Aureimonas sp. SA4125: one gene and its partner. The protein of the gene in region 1 interacts with the protein of each later gene in a pairwise test. Links are inferred from orthologs where the notes say so. Each region holds a gene or a part of one and is shown in the gene's direction. Other genes may lie near its edges. The genes, in order: cysK and cysE.

Region 1 (3,126 bases):
GGCGCAGCGAACGCCGCAACGTCGCGGCGATCGCGATCAAGGCCTGGTCGCCGGTGGCATGGCCGAGCCGGTCGTTGATGCGTTTGAAGTGGTCGGCGTCGAGGATCAGCAGCGTGAAGAACTGGCCGTCTCCCTGGCGGCGGCCCAAATGGCGAAGTTCGCTTTCCACCTTCGCCTGGAAGGTCGTCTTGTTCAGGACCCGCGTCAGGCCGTCCCGTGTCGCCCTGTCGAAAAGCTGCGTATTGTCGGCGCGCAGGGCCGAGATGCGGGCGATGATGTAGATCTGGATCGGCACGGCGCTGACGAAAATCGCGCCGAGCGAGAAGAAGGCCGCCGACCGGGCGGACTCGAAACCGAAACCATCGAAATAGTGGTAGGCGGCGATGACCGTCACGACGCCCATCACCACCGTCAGCCCGAACGTCTCCAGGCAGATGCGCTTTATCGAATCGAGTTGCTGCTGCAAGGACTTCGCCTCATGGGTCGGAGTGGCTGACTGTGGCGGTGCGGCCTTGCCGAAGTGTGAAGGGGAGTGGGCAAGTTTTGCACGTCGGCGCATTAGGTGTCCGCGGCAGGGCGCGGGGGGCGTTCAGCCTCTGCGCCCTTCGACCGCGGCGTCGTCGGAAAGGCTGTATTCTCGCCAGATGCGCCGCGTTTTCCAGACAGGAACACCGGCGGCATTGCGCCCTTCAGCGAACCGCAATGCCGCCATCTGGCCGTTCCAGGAAAAGAACTTTCGCCTTTTCGCGTGCAGGCGGACGGCTTGGCTCTCGCGAATGGCCTGGTTTAGCCTATTGTATCGGGTCGAAGCGGGAGTTTGGCGTACCGGGTCGCATCGGCCCGAGATTCCTTCCGTCCATTCCAACAGGAGCGATATCGATGGACAAGGCAGTGAACGAGGGCAAGGCCCGCACGCACGGTCGCGGCAGGATCTACGACTCCATCGTCGACACGATCGGTGACACGCCGATCGTCCGGCTCGACAAGCTGGCCCGCGAAAAGGGCGTCAAGGCGAACCTCCTTGCCAAGCTCGAATTCTTCAACCCGACGTCGAGCGTCAAGGACCGGATCGGCGTGGCGATGATCGAGGCGCTGGAGGCCTCGGGCACGATCACTCCGGGCAAGACCACGCTGATCGAGCCGACTTCGGGCAATACCGGCATCGGCCTGGCGTTTGCCGCCGCCTCCAAAGGCTATCAGCTGATCCTGACGATGCCCGAGACGATGTCGGTCGAGCGGCGCAAGATGCTGCGCCTGCTGGGTGCGGAACTCGTGCTCACCGAGGGTGCCAAGGGCATGAAGGGCGCCATCGCCAAGGCCGAAGAGCTCCAGAAGAGCATTCCGAACGCCGTCATCCCGCAGCAGTTCGAGAACGCCGCCAATCCCGAGATCCACCGCGTGACGACCGCCGAGGAAATCTGGAACGATACGGACGGCAAGGTCGACATCTTCGTTTCCGGCATCGGCACCGGCGGCACGATCACCGGGGCCGGCCAGGTCCTGAAGGCCCGCAACCCCCAGCTCCAGATCATCGCCGTCGAGCCGGAGGCCTCGCCCATCCTGTCGGGCGGCACGCCGGGACCGCACAAGATCCAGGGCATCGGTGCAGGCTTTGCGCCCGCCATCCTCGACCGCGGCATCTACGACGAAGTGGTGACGGTCGGCAACGACACGGCCTTCGACTATGCCCGTCTCGTCGCCCGGCTCGAGGGCGTGCCGGTCGGGATCTCGTCCGGCGCCGCGCTCGCCGCCGCCATCAAGGTCGGTCTTCGGCCGGAGAACGAGGGCAAGAACATCGTCGTCATCATCCCCTCCTTTGCCGAACGCTACCTGTCGACGGCGCTGTTCGAGGGCCTTGTCGACGACGAGCCGGTGGAGCCCCCCAAAGGCGCGCCGTCGATCTGACGCGCTGCGAGCGCTTCTTGCCGAAGCCGGGTGCCCGCAGCCCCACCCGCCACGCCGGCGATGGTCTTGTGCGGGCGCCACAGCAGAAACGCGGCTATCTGCGGGATACCCGCATCGGAAATCCCCGATCGGGTTGGACGGTGATCTTCTGCACCGGAACAGGATGCCGCGTCCCGACGAAGTCGAAACGCAGGTGCCGCATCAGTTCGGCGAGCAGGATCACGCCCTCCTGCATGGCAAAGCTCTGGCCGATGCAGACGCGCGGGCCGATGCCGAAGGGCAGGTACTGGTAGCGGTCGATCGATGCCCGGCTCTCCGGCAGGAAGCGCTCCGGCAGGAAGCAGGCGGGGTTCTTCCACAGGCTCTCATGCCGGTGGACCAGCCAGGGCAGGACCAGCACCGAGGCGCCGGCGGGAATTTCGAGGTCGCCGAAGCGGTCGTCTGCGACCGCCGTGCGGTTCAGAGAGGGAGCCGGCGGATAGAGGCGCATCGCCTCCTCGAAGGCGGCCCTTGTATAGACCAGCCGGTCGACCCAGCCGGCGGGTTCGCCCTCCAGCCCCGGCAGCAGCGCGTCGAGCTCGGCCTCGACCTTTGCCCGCTCCTCCGGCGCCTGGCTGAGGAGATAGAGCGTCCAGCCGAGCGCCCGCGCCGTGGTCTCGTGGCCGGCCCCGATGAAGGTGATGATGTTGTCCTCGATCTCCGACCGCGAGAGCCCCTCGGCCTCCAGCAGAAGCGTCAGGAAATCGCGCGGGGCAGCGCCGGGGTCGCTGGCGACGAGTGCCTGGCGGCGGTCGATGGTCGCCCCGATCAGCTTGCGGAAATAGGCCTGGGAGCGTCCGGCCATGATCCGGGCGATGCGCGGCAGGAAGGCCGGCGCGTCGAGGAGATCGAGCGGATCGACCCGCCCCATCCGGCCGAGAAAGCCCTCCATGGAGCGGGCAAACTCCTCCGGTGGGCTGGCGATGTCGTCCGTGAAAAGCGTCGCCTGCAGGATGTCGTAGGTGAGGAGCGTCATCTGGTGGGCGATCTCGGCGCGTCCATCGGGCAAGGCCGCCAGCCTCTCGGCGAAGAGCGCCGTCCGGCGCTGCATGATCGGCGCGAACCCCTGGATGTTCCTGGGCGTGAACACCGGCGCGAGCGCCCGGCGGGTCCGGCGCCAGAGTTCGCCCTCGGCGGTGAGCAACCCGTCGCGCAGCATGGGCCTCAGGATGCGCTGGCGCA
Region 2 (3,211 bases), 2.3 Mb from region 1 along the record:
GATCTCCACCATCTCGTGGCCGCCGTCGTTCTGGAAATGCGGGATGATATGGCCGGCCATCGCGGGTCGTCTCCATGGGTCTGATGATCGGCGCGGACGATAGTCGCGCGCGCTGCGAAAGGCCAGAGCCGGGTATCGCCGGAGCAGGTGGGCGTTCCGCCTTGCCAGAACCGGCTGGCCGCGCCAGAACCCGAGACGACGGGGTGGACAAAGCAAGTGCCGGACCGTCGGTCCTGCCACAGCCATGCGGCCGACAGCATCGAAGGAACGACATGAAATTTTTCGAGCATGAGGGGCTGCGCCTCTCCTATCTCGACGAGGGCGGCGCCCGTGCTTCCGCGATCCTGCTGCTGCACGGGTTTGCGTCGAACATGGGAGTGAACTGGATCGATCCGGGCTGGGTCTCGACCCTATGCGATGCCGGTTACCGCGTGCTCGCCTTCGACCATCGCGGCCACGGCGCGAGCGACAAGCCGCACGACCCGGCTGCCTACACGCCTCAGAAGATGGCTGGCGACGCGGTGGCGCTGCTCGATCATCTCGCTGTGCCGCAGACGGCGCTCTTTGGCTACTCCATGGGGGCGCGTGTCTCGGCCTTTGCCGCCCTGGCGGCGCCGGAGAGATTTTCGCGGCTCGTCTTCGGCGGTCTTGGTCTCGGCCTCGTCGAGGGCGTCGGCGACTGGGACCCGATCGTTGCAGCGCTGCTCGCCGATTCGCTGGACGCGGTGACGCATCCCCAGGGCCGGATGTTCCGGGCCTTCGCCGACCGCACGGGCAGCGACCGGAAGGCGCTCGCCGCCTGCATCACGACCTCGCGCAGCGAACTGACGCCGGCCGATCTTTCCCGCATCGTCCAGCCGACGCTGATCGGGGTCGGCACGCGTGACGAGATCGCCGGATCGGCAGAGGGACTGGCCGCCCTGATCCCGCATGGCGAAGCCTACGCGATCGAGGGCCGCGACCATATGCTGGCTGTCGGCGACCGCCACTTCAAGGCCGCCGTGCTGCGCTTCCTCCTGGGCGAGCCCGCTGAAGGATGATCGATCCGGGATCGGCTCGCGTACCGTGCCCGCGGCGAGCGATCACGACCAGCCTGCCGTCTTGCGGCGGTCACCGAGGAATATCATGTTAGGGTCCACACGGGTCGGGGGAAGCGGCGCTACGCGCCGGATTGTTTTTCGGACCGGATCGGGTATTCTACCGATCAGTAGACATGTGGCCGCGACGGCCTCGGGAGGAGTGGCATCATGACGGTCAGCGGGCTTCAGGCGCAGGGACTGTTCCAGGCCGTCGATCCGATCTGGACGCGGGTACGGCAGGAAGCCGAGGAGGCGGCGGGGCGCGAGCCGATGTTGTCCGGCTTTCTCTACGGCACGATCCTCAACCATCGCAGTCTGGAGGCGGCGGTCATCCACAGGGTCTCCCAGCGCCTCGATCATCCGGATGTGCCGGCGGTTCTCATCAGCCAGGCCTTCGACGGCCTGCTCGGCGAAAACTCGCAGTGGAGCGAGACGCTGCGCACGGATATTCAGGCCGTGTTCGACCGCGACCCGGCCTGCGAGCGCTATATCGAGCCGCTGCTCTACTTCAAGGGTTTCCACGCCATCCAGACGCACCGCCTGGCGCACTGGCTGTGGAACGAGGGACGGCGCGATTTCGCGCTCTATCTGCAGGCGCGCTCCTCGGCCGTCTTCCAGACGGACATCCATCCGCACTCGAAGATGGGTCGTGGCATCTTTCTCGATCACGCCACGGGGCTCGTCGTCGGCTTCACCGCCGAGATCGGCGACAACGTCTCGATCCTCCAGGATGTGACGCTGGGCGGAACCGGCAAGGAATTCGGCGACCGACATCCCAAGATCGGCAATGGCGTGCTGATCGGGGCAGGGGCAAAGATCCTCGGCAATATCCGCATCGGCGAATGCTCGAAGATCGCTTCGGGATCGGTGGTGCTGAAGCCCGTCCCGCCCCATTCGACGGTAGCCGGCATCCCCGGCCGCATCGTCGGGAGCGTCGGCGATTGTTGCGGCGAACCGGCGCGCGCGATGGACCATATGTTCGTCAAGGACGACTGACCCGCGCCCGCCGCGAAGCCGGAAACCTGGACGGTTTCGCGCGATCGCTAAGGAGGAAGGTCTATCACCGCGGCTCTATGTTGCGGGCCGCCTATTGAATCCGCCGGGGAGGTGCTAGTTCCCTCCGCAGCGATTCAAGCAGGAGAGACATGTGAAACCCGACGAAATCCGCAAGCTCGAGACCTATCTCAAGGGTCTGTTCTCCGGCGCGAACATCCGCATCAAGCCACTGCCGCGCAAGGCGGATTCGGCCGAGGTCTACGTCGCCGACGAGTTCGTCGGCATTATCTCCAAGGACACGGACGAGGGCGAACTGTCCTACCACGTCACGATGACCATCCTCGAGATGGATCTCGAAGGCATCGCCTCGTAAGCCTGCGAGGTCCTCAGCCTCTCGTCTGGCGACCATCATCGACTGGCAAGACGTCGGCCACCGGGGCTCGAACGACAAAGGCCGACCTTTTTCAAGGTCGGCCTTGCGGTTGATCCGTCACGAGACGGGGAGATCGAAGGCGGGTCAACCGATCCGGTAGATTATTTGACGCTGCCGACAAGGATGTTGCGGTCGTCGCCGATGCTGAGCCAGTCGCCGGAGTTTCTTTCGGACTGGCGCTTGAGATAGCGGTATTCGGTATCCTTCCAGTCGAGCACCTTGTCGACCAGGTTGTCGAGGATGAAGTCGCCGCGATCGGTTCGCACGGTCAGGACGGCGTGACCGTCGCCATTGGGCTGACGCACCACGGTCAGCAGCAGCGACGAGCGCGGAAATCCGGCGCGCTCCAGCATATACTGCTTCAACAGCGCGAAATCCTCGCAGTCGCCCTCGGTGCTCGGGTAGGACCAATACTCCGCCACGCCCGATATATCCATGTCCGTCCGCGGGAAGATGCCGACGTTGACGGCGTTGTTGACGTCGACGACCTTGTCCCAGGCCGAGCGGGACAACTTCACGACGCCAGCGGTTTTGTTCTTGCCGCATTCGTCCGCGTAGCGCTTGCAGAAATCGTAGTGCCCGACCGGCTGCGACGTCCCACCCATCACCGGCATGCCGAGGTTGCTCGCTTGGGCCGCCGTCAGGCCGAACACGAGAAGAGTTGCGGCGACAGTTGCTTTGATGAAAGTTTTCATGGCGTGTC

Evidence for each region.
Region 2: the proteins of cysK (region 1) and cysE interact in binary tests that used the Escherichia coli proteins (3 or more experiments, as listed by UniProt). The link is inferred for Aureimonas sp. SA4125 from one-to-one orthologs.

The regions. Positions count from the first base shown.
Region 1 is NZ_AP025032.1:4,956,140-4,959,265, reverse strand. What follows is about bases 84-2,892. They hold cysK (cysteine synthase A), read left to right. Parts: upstream 84-879; coding sequence 880-1,905; downstream 1,906-2,892. Other genes in these bases: Sa4125_RS23420 (cytochrome P450), read right to left, coding at 2,000-2,892; Sa4125_RS23430 (GGDEF domain-containing protein), read right to left, coding at 84-466. Also shown: more of Sa4125_RS23430, read right to left, coding at 1-83; more of Sa4125_RS23420, read right to left, coding at 2,893-3,126.
Region 2 is NZ_AP025032.1:2,643,024-2,646,234, reverse strand. What follows is about bases 268-3,161. They hold cysE (serine O-acetyltransferase), read left to right. Parts: upstream 268-1,247; coding sequence 1,248-2,075; downstream 2,076-3,161. Other genes in these bases: Sa4125_RS12325 (transglutaminase-like cysteine peptidase), read right to left, coding at 2,610-3,161; Sa4125_RS12330 (DUF3126 family protein), read left to right, coding at 2,227-2,448; Sa4125_RS12340 (alpha/beta fold hydrolase), read left to right, coding at 273-1,040. Outside these bases: Sa4125_RS12345 (zinc-finger domain-containing protein), read right to left, coding at 1-60; more of Sa4125_RS12325, read right to left, coding at 3,162-3,203.